One region of the Rossellomorea sp. DA94 genome, then DNA from elsewhere that is predicted to be linked to it. Evidence: riboswitches for the same ligand, from Rfam matches in the RefSeq annotation. Region 1 holds a riboswitch; each other region holds the start of a gene.
The links. A riboswitch is a leader RNA that binds a small molecule or an ion and turns the genes downstream of it on or off. The one in region 1 is predicted to bind S-adenosylmethionine.

Region 1 (3,287 bases):
TTGCCGTTTCCACATTCGTAAGTTCACCCTCAAGTGCCGCCTGTATCATGGCGCGGGTGTAGGAAAGCTTCATGCGATTCCCCACTCCGTATTCTCCGCCGGTCCAACCTGTATTCACGAGGAATACCTGTGCATTGTGCTCATCGATCTTCTTACCGAGCATTTCTGCGTAACGAGTGGCAGGAAGCGGAAGGAATGGAGATCCAAAGCAAGTTGAGAAAGTTGCCTGTGGTGAAGTGATTCCACGCTCCGTACCTGCAAGCTTCGATGTATATCCACTTAAGAAATGATACATTGCCTGTTCTTTTGTCAGCTTGCTGATCGGAGGTAATACGCCGAAAGCATCAGCTGTTAAGAAAACAATCGTATTTGGGTGTCCTGCGATACTTGGTTCCACGATGTTTTCCATCGCTTGAAGGGGGTAGGCAGCACGCGTGTTTTCTGTTAAAGTGTTATCATCATAATCCGCGATGCGGGACATGTCATCAAGAACGACATTTTCAAGTACCGAACCGAAACGGATCGCATCAAAGATCTGAGGTTCTTTTTCACGTGTAAGCCCGATGCACTTAGCATAGCATCCGCCTTCGATATTGAATACGCCGTTCGGGGACCATCCGTGCTCATCATCACCGATCAAACGGCGGTTTGGATCTGCGGATAAAGTCGTTTTACCAGTACCGGATAATCCGAAGAACAACGCTACATCGCCTTCGCGTCCAACGTTTGAAGAACAGTGCATGGAAAGGATGTCGGATTCAGGAAGTACATAGTTCATGACCGAGAAGATGGATTTCTTCATTTCACCGGCATATTCCGTACCGCCGATCAACACGATCCGTTTTTCAAATGAAACGATGATGAACGTTTCAGAGTGAGTGCCATCCACTTCTGGATCAGCCTTGAAGTTCGGTGCTGAAATGACGGTGAATTCAGATTGATGATCTTTTAACTCTTCTGTTTCCGGGCGGATGAATAATTGGTGGGCAAACAGATTATGCCAGGCAAACTCATTGATCACCTGGATCGGTAGTCTATGTTTCGGGTCTGCCCCTGCGAACCCTTTAAATGAAAATACTTCTTCTTTTTCTTTTAAGTATTCGATGACTTTTGTATATAATTTATCGAATGATTCCGAAGAGATCGGCTGATTGACAGAACCCCATTCGATTTTATCTTTCGTCGTTGGTTCTTCTACAATAAATTTATCTTTAGGAGAGCGTCCTGTGTATTTACCAGTTTCTGCTCTGATTGCACCTGATGAAGTTAAAACGCCTTCATTTCGTTGAAGGACCTTTTCGACTAGTTGAGAAACAGATAATTGTTCCTGGATGTTTTGACCATTAAGTAATTCCGTTAATTCATTAGACATGCTCACTGAATTCATTCGAACCCTTCCTTTATATAAATTTATTTAAATGGTATCGTTTACTTTACAAAAATAGTATAACACAATCAAGCTATTAGTCTATACTATTTATTTAATTTTATAATGTGTCTTCATTTTGTCACATTTCTTGACCGAATAAAGCTTGTTTCTTCTTATTTATATGAAATGCACCTCGCAATGATTAGCCTCATTACCCCATTAGGTTATGTACATGATAAAAAAACAGGCTGAAACCACGAAATGAATGGTTAAACCTGTCACTCAAAAAAAGTTGACACCACTTGTCCTAACCGTTATCATTGTTCCTTGAACGGATACTCTTATCCTGAGCTGGTGGAGGGAGCAGACCCTATGAAACCCAGCAACCTGCTAAATAGTGAATGGATCCATTTCTTTAATGAATCCGATTAAGCGAAGGTGCTAAACTGAGGCAAGGTCTCTAAAACCTTGAACGATAAGAGAGAAAAGGCGCGGCTATGATCTGAAACCTTTCCTCTGAAACTTTTTCCACGAGGAAGGGTTTTTTCTGTTTATAGTGGACCACATGCACATAAATCATGATTTATTTATAAAAGAATCATGTTTACTTCATACTACTTAGGGAAATGAGTACCGTATCTGTTTACTGTTTTGTCAGAAGAATTGTTCTGACAAATATGCTTAAGGAGGAACCTTGATGTCAACTAAACGTCGTCTGTTTACATCTGAGTCCGTAACCGAAGGACATCCAGATAAAATTTGTGACCAAATTTCTGATTCAATTCTTGATGCAATTCTGACCAATGATCCGAATGCACGTGTAGCGTGTGAAACGTCTGTCACAACGGGTCTTGTGCTTGTTGCAGGTGAAATCACTACGAATACGTATGTTGATATCCCGAAAATCGTTCGTGAAACGATCCGTGAAATTGGCTATACCCGTGCGAAATACGGCTTTGATGCTGAAACATGTGCAGTTCTGACTTCCATTGATGAGCAGTCTGCCGATATCGCTCAAGGTGTCGATCAGGCCCTTGAGGCCCGTGAAGGTCAAATGACGGATGAAGAAATCGATGCAATCGGTGCAGGTGACCAAGGATTGATGTTCGGATTCGCTTGTAATGAAACGAAAGAGCTTATGCCTCTTCCGATTTCCCTTGCCCACAAAATCTCCCGTCGTTTAACGGAAGTACGTAAAGAAGAGATCCTTCCTTACCTTCGTCCGGATGGAAAAACACAAGTAACCGTTGAATACGATGAAAACGATAAGCCGGTCCGCATCGACACGATCGTCATCTCTACTCAGCATCACCCTGAAGTGACGCTTGAGCAAATCCAACGCAACCTGAAAGAATATGTCATCGACCCGGTTGTACCGAAAGAACTGATCGATGAAGAAACGAAATATTTCATCAACCCGACTGGCCGCTTCGTAATCGGTGGACCACAAGGTGATGCAGGTCTGACAGGACGTAAAATCATCGTTGACACATATGGCGGATACGCACGTCACGGTGGCGGTGCCTTCTCTGGTAAGGATGCAACGAAAGTGGACCGTTCAGCGGCTTATGCAGCGCGCTATGTAGCGAAGAACATCGTGGCAGCGGGACTTGCTGAGAAATGTGAAGTTCAATTAGCGTATGCAATCGGTGTGGCGAAGCCCGTATCCATCTCCGTTGATACATTTGGAACAGGGAAAGTGTCAGAAGATGTATTAATTGACGTTGTGAGCAATAACTTTGACCTTCGTCCTGCAGGAATCATCAAGATGCTTGACCTTCGTCGTCCGATCTACAAGCAGACAGCTGCTTACGGACACTTCGGCCGTAACGATCTTGATCTTCCTTGGGAACGCACAAACAAAGCGGATGCGTTGAAAGCAGAAGCATTAGGCGAATAAGGAAAGATAGAAGAGACC
Region 2 (3,287 bases), 2.0 Mb from region 1:
TTCTCCTCTTTCAACGGCATCTTGATCATACTGGCTTCTGCCAATGCGACCCCCGATACATAATCCGGATAACCAGGATCCGGGACAAATACTCCATCCCCGGGGTTCAATAAACATTGAGGGATCTCCACCAAACCTGCTTTTCCTCCGAAGAGAACCGCTACTTCGGTTTCGGGATCTATCTCCACACCGTATTCCCGCAAATAGAAAGCTGCAATCGCCTCCTTAAAGCTCGATAAACCACGAAATGGAGGATATTTATGGTTAGAAGGAGATTGAGCCGCTTCTGTTAGTTTTTCCACAATATGTGGAGGGGTCGGCTGATCTGGATTTCCCTGTCCCAAATTAATGACATCATGCCCCTCATTCACAACAGCATTCACAGTTCCTGCAAGGGAAGCGAAAAATTGTTCCGGTAATGATTCCAAGCGTTTTGCTTTTTCAAAGTGTTTCATACATTCACCAACTCATTTTTTTGAAAATTAATTACTTTCAAATTCTAATCACAAATGATATAACGGAACATAAAGAATGTAAAGGAATAAATGACAAAAAGTACATAACGAGGTGAAGGTAATGATTCAAAAGGTGGGTCTCGCCCAGATGGATATTGTGTTTGGGAATCCTGAAGAAAACAAGATGAGAGTGGAACAGTGGGTCAAAAAAGCAAAGGAAGAGGGATGCGGTGTCGTCGTTCTTCCTGAACTCTGGACGACAGGTTATGATCTGACACGGATAGATGAGATCGCAGATGAGGGAGCCGAAGATTCTTCCTCCTTCCTGACTTCCCTGTCAAAAAAATATTCCATTCACATCATAGGAGGCTCTGTTGCCAATAAATCAACAGATGGAGTTAGAAATACACTATTGGTGGCTGATGCATATGGCGTGTTGGTGAAACGGTATTCAAAGCTTCACTTATTCAAACTAATGAATGAACATCATTACCTACTTCCCGGAGAGGAAGACGGGGCGTTCTCTCTTGATGATACGATGATGGCAGGACTCATATGTTACGACATCCGTTTCCCTGAATGGTTCAGGAAACATGTCATGATGGGAGCGAAGATTGTCTTTGTGGTGGCTGAATGGCCGTCTGCCAGAATGGATCACTGGCAGACCCTCTTAAGGGCACGTGCGATTGAAAATCAATGCTTTGTGATTGCATGCAACCGTGTGGGGAGTGACCCTGACAATGAATTTGGCGGCTCCTCTCTTATCATCGATCCATGGGGGGAAATCCTTGCAAAAGGAACCCAAAGTGAACAGTTGGTCGCTGCTGAAATCAATTTACAGGAAGTAGAAAAGGTCCGTAAACAAATTCCGATCTTTCAAGACCGGAGACCAGATTTTTATTAGAAAATATTAAAAAACCGTTGACATGGAAAATACTTCAATGGTACCATTCAATTCAAATGAACATTCAGAATTTTAATTAAATAGGACATACGCAACTCTTATCAAGAGCTGGCTGAGGGATTTGGCCCTATGAAGCCCAGCAACCGACCATAATACCGTTGTAAAACGGGGCGCTGTATGCGCCGGATGATCAATCCAGTAAGGCACGGTGCTAATTCCAACAGAAAGATCATCTTTCTGGGAGATAAGAGGCGAAGAAGATGACTCTTCAAGCCTCTTTCGAACATGGAAAGAGGCTTTTCTTATGCCGCGGAAAAGCCTCCCTAACACCCTTTCTTAAAGGGTTCACTAAAAGGAGGAACGAAAATGGCAATCACTAAGCTCAATACGTATCAACCACTGACGGAACAGTCGGCCATTGCTATGGCCGTGAATGTAGGAATATTTGAAGACGGTTCACTTTTAACTTGTGAAGAAATCGGGGATGGGAACCTTAATCTCGTTTTTCATGTCGTTGAAAGGAATTCAGGTAAAGGAATCATCATCAAGCAAGCCCTCCCCTATGCAAAGGTTGTAGGTGAAAGCTGGCCACTTACGATCGAAAGGGCAAGGATTGAAGCGAGTGCCTTACACCTTCAGCGATCATTTGTAGGCGATCTCGTACCGGAAGTGTATCATTCTGATCCATCCCTTGCCGTCACAGTGATGGAGGATTTAAGCAACCTCACCATCGCACGTACCGGCCTGCTCAATGGGAATAAGTACCCAAAGCTATCAGACGACATTGGTACATTTCTTGCAAATACACTGTACTTCACCTCTGATTATGCCCTTCATCCATTTAAGAAAAAAGAATATGTGAAAGAATTTTCTAATCCTGAGCTATGCAAAATCACGGAGGACCTAGTATTCACGGATCCTTTTTTCAACAGTGAAACGAATGAGTTTGAGGAGGAATTATCCGGGGATGTCCAGAAATTATGGGATGATTTCACTGTAAAACTCGAGGTCGCAAAACTTAAAAAAAGCTTCCTTACCGAAGGGGAAGCCCTGCTTCATGGAGATCTCCATACAGGCAGCATCTTTGTGGATGACGAACACACCAAAGTCATTGACCCGGAATTTGCTTTTTATGGGCCGATCGGTTTCGATATCGGTCAGTTTATTGCCAATCTTATTTTCCAAGTGATCGCGAATCCAGGTGAAAAGGAATTCATCCTCCACCATATCGAAAATACTTGGAACGTCTTCTCTGCTACTTTCTCCAGACATTGGAAGGAAAGTGGTGACGCCTATACGAAGGTGAATGGGTACCTTGAGTATGTATTGGAAAAGAGTTTTCAGGACAGCATCGGTTTTGCAGGATGCGAGTGTATAAGAAGGACAATCGGTCTTGCACATGTGGAAGACCTCGAGAGCATCGAAGATAAAGAACAAAGATTAAAGGCAAAACGAGCATGCCTCAACCTCGGAAAGAAATTGATTGTAAATCGGAAACACATTCTTTCCATTGAAGAGCTTCTGACTTTAGTACGGTCACATTCTGAATAATTAAAGGAGATACTCATGACACATACACCGACCATTCCAACTTCACTCGAGTGGCATGAAGATCATTTACTGATTCTTAATCAACAAAAGCTGCCGAACACTGTGGAATATTTGACGCTAACGGACATTACAGACTATTATGAAGCCATCGTTTCGCTTAAAGTGCGAGGCGCCCCGGCGATCGGGATCACAGCCGCCTATGGATTGGCACATGCTGCTTCTCATTATGAAACAGACAATCTGACAGAATTCAATCACCTTTTCAGGAAGGATAAAGAATACCTCGCTGATTCAAGGCCGACGGCAGTCAATCTGTTCTGGGCATTGAATCGGTTGGAACAAGTTCTTGCCCATGCACAATCCGTGAATGAAGCCAA
Region 3 (3,287 bases), 250 kb from region 1:
GTGAAATCCCGGAACGATTCTCCGTTGTACCGAAAGCTCAAGGGGAAGATGACAGCATTGTCGAAACGTGGATATGACTCTCGTAAAGAAGCTTCATTTCTCTCTGAGAGAAATGAAGCTTCTTTACGTATTTTTGTTTGCGTTCGGATAGAATTTATCTTCGATTTCTTTATATTCCCTGAAGTGGCCGGTGAGGCGTGCAAGCTTATGAACCTCTTGGAGAAGAAAGGTTTTATCTAATTCGTAAATGACCTCCCTTTCGATATGATCGATGGTGTTGCAGGCGAATTCCCAAAGATCTTTGTGCTTCGAAGGCTGGATGGATTCGGCTAAAAGTGCCAGTGCACGTACGATTTCCGTTATGATTAAGTGATTGTCTTTCGCATAGTGTCGAATATAACCAAATCCACGATAGAGATAATAATCGAACGGTTCCGATTGGAGGATGACCCGTATCCTTTCATCTTGGTCGATTAAATAGGGTGTGAAGGATAATTGATCCTCCACCGTCAGCATCAAATCGGCCATCTGGTCGATCGTGTTCGAAGCCGTTTTGGGATCGTCATTCCCCAGGGATTTAATCGCCACCTCTGCGAGTTTGTGGATCCCCATCTGCAGGTCTTGGATTTCTGTCTCTTTATGGCCCATTTCAATGAATTGAAGGTATGAATCAGTAAGGATATTGTTTGTTTCAGGGCCCCATAAGCTCAGTATTTCATTTCCGGCGAGTACATAATCGCCCACTTTATAATGAAGCTGTAGGAGAAGATTCTCTTTCTGTGCGCGTTGAATCATTCCCTGGAAGTCTACTAACTGAATATATCCGGAGTGCTTAGCCTTCACATGAACAATGTTCTTTTTCTCTTCCTCCATGATGTCCCCATTTTCTGTCGTGCGATGTGCTTCTAAATCCTTCTTCAGCGTCTGATGGATCATCACTTCAGAAACCTGTTTCATATTATACGTGATATTATGGACCTGCATCCAAGTCGACACATGATTAATGAAGAAGATGAAAGTGACGGCTGAAAGAAAGGCAAGGAAGATCGTCATCATGGGTGCAGCGACAAACATCTCCTTCTTTGAACTACCGATAAACAGAAAGAGAAGGAGGACATAAACAAAACTCCCATTAAAAATACCGAGGGCGTGCTGCGTCTGCTTGTCCGAAATGAAATCCAAAAGCATTCTTGGAGAGAATTGACCACTGAACGTCGTCAACACGACTAAGAGGGAATTAAGTGTAAAGGCACTGAGCGTCAGAACGCCACCGATAAGTGTGCTCACCAGGATTCTGGTGACAGAGGCATCCATACTCAATAGATCGAACGTATACTGTGAGATTTCCAATGATAGATCCAAGTAAAGGGTAATGGCTACCAGCAGTACGGCAAGACATATGTATAAGAAAGGCATATACCATATGGTCAGCCGGATTTCATGCATGCGCTGACGTTTTGACATGAGCAAATATTTTCTGATGGAAAGGGGGAGCATTTTTTTAAACATGATTGAAACGGTTCCTTTCTAGTAAATGGATATGGATTAGTTTTCCCTGCCAGTGTAGGTTAAAACCTGAATTTCAAAAATAGATTCATAGAGGGTGGATGTTTCAAAGGAAATCACAGTAAACCCATGTGAAATTAAGTTGTCTGACAAATTAGAAAGAATTTTTTAAAAATACCGAAAATGGTATTGACGGAGGAATGAATCACCTATATAATCCAATTCATACTCAAATATCAAGTGAAAACGTAACGTTATATCTCTTATCAAGAGCGGCGGAGGGATAGGCCCGATGAAGCCCGGCAACCTGCAGGATCAGTCTGTAAAGGTGCCAATTCCTACAGATTCCATGTGAATCTGGAAGATAAGGGGAGGAGCATACACACTAAGCCCTCTTCTTACAAGAAGAGGGCTTTTCTTTATACCCTCATTCTTTCCACCATGCCCGGTGGATCTTCAGAAAGAAGCGATGCGATACAAACGACAAAAAGGAGGCTAAAAAGATGTCAGCGATAAATGTGGCGATACTGGGCTTTGGAACTGTCGGTCAAGGGGTTTGTGAAGCCATTGATACTCACCAGGACAGATTGAAGGAAGCACTCGGGAAAGAGGTGAAGGTGAGGGCGATTCTCATCAAGGACCCGGTTAAACAAAGGGAAATTGATCCGTCCATTAAGGTTACGACAGAATTCAAGGACATTCTTGACATACCGGATCTTCATGTGATTTTTGAAGCGATTGTAGGAGAAGAACCGGGATACACGTATTTATCGAAAGCGGTGGAGAAGGGGATTCACATCGTCACGGCCAATAAAGCCATGTTTGCTAAATTCGGCCCCAGCCTTATGGAGAAAGCAAAACGTCACACTGTATCCGTTGGTTTCGAAGCGACAACAGCCGGAGGGATCCCGGTCATCGGCACGATCCGCCAGCTCCTGAAGGTAAATGAAATCAAAAGCATCCAAGGCATATTGAATGGGACTTCCAACTTCATTTTGTCCCAAATGAGGAAAAAGGGTCTTTCCTTTGAGACCGCTCTAAAGCAGTCCCAGGAAAAGGGGTACGCAGAGGCGGATCCGACGAGCGACATCGAAGGATATGATGCCTTTTATAAATTGCTGATTTTGAGTCAGACCGCTTTTGGCAGACAGCCAGATTGGAAGGATATCCGACGCAGGGGGATCACACACTTGACGGCAGAATGGCTGCAGGCAGCCGAGTCCTTCCGATTGCGCTTTAAACACGTAGGTTCATTGGAACGTGACGGATTCAATCGGATCAAAGGTGAAGTAGAGCCGGTCCTCGTCCACGACACCCATCCTTTCTACGGTGTGGAGGATGTGGAAAATGCGATTTCATTAAAAGGGAGTCTCGTAGGAAGAATCACACTACTTGGGCCGGGCGCCGGTAAATGTCCGACAGGAAGTGCTATGGTGGAGGACTTTCTTTCACTGATTCAAGGGAAATACACGGCCTCTCCTGAAAGTGCAGTACACAATGGAGAGGTTCTGGAAGATAGCACAGGCCAATGGGTCTTACGTGTTCCTGCAAATGAAGACTATCAAAGGTGGATTCCGTTGTTCACACTGAAAGACCGCATTCAGCTTGGCGATTTCCTGTATGTCTTTGTAGAAGGCAGGAAAGAGGACATAGAATCAGTTCTTACATCACAGGAACAGATCCAGGCAGTGTCCATCCTGGACGAAATCCCACTTGAAAATGCAGTGAAAGAAGGGATTGCGGTTTCCTGACGATTTTATTAAAAAAGCAACAGATCTGAT

Region 2: it holds a riboswitch for S-adenosylmethionine, as region 1 does, so the genes downstream of both, mtnK (S-methyl-5-thioribose kinase) here and metK (methionine adenosyltransferase) in region 1, are expected to answer to the same signal.
Region 3: it holds a riboswitch for S-adenosylmethionine, as region 1 does, so the genes downstream of both, P8596_RS20660 (homoserine dehydrogenase) here and metK (methionine adenosyltransferase) in region 1, are expected to answer to the same signal.

What each region holds. Positions count from the first base shown of each region.
Region 1 covers NZ_CP122397.1:3,708,004-3,711,290, reverse strand. The annotation lists gene pckA (phosphoenolpyruvate carboxykinase (ATP)) at 1-1,387, opposite strand, end outside; SAM riboswitch class I at 1,708-1,851, shown strand; gene metK (methionine adenosyltransferase) at 2,067-3,269, shown strand.
Region 2 covers NZ_CP122397.1:1,696,372-1,699,658, reverse strand. The annotation lists gene P8596_RS08890 (pyridoxal phosphate-dependent aminotransferase) at 1-455, opposite strand, end outside; gene P8596_RS08885 (carbon-nitrogen family hydrolase) at 577-1,359, shown strand; SAM riboswitch class I at 1,455-1,610, shown strand; gene mtnK (S-methyl-5-thioribose kinase) at 1,726-2,910, shown strand; gene mtnA (S-methyl-5-thioribose-1-phosphate isomerase) at 2,926-3,287, shown strand, end outside.
Region 3 covers NZ_CP122397.1:3,958,351-3,961,637, reverse strand. The annotation lists gene P8596_RS20670 (hypothetical protein) at 1-77, shown strand, start outside; gene P8596_RS20665 (DUF2254 domain-containing protein) at 124-1,509, opposite strand; SAM riboswitch class I at 1,767-1,877, shown strand; gene P8596_RS20660 (homoserine dehydrogenase) at 2,010-3,257, shown strand.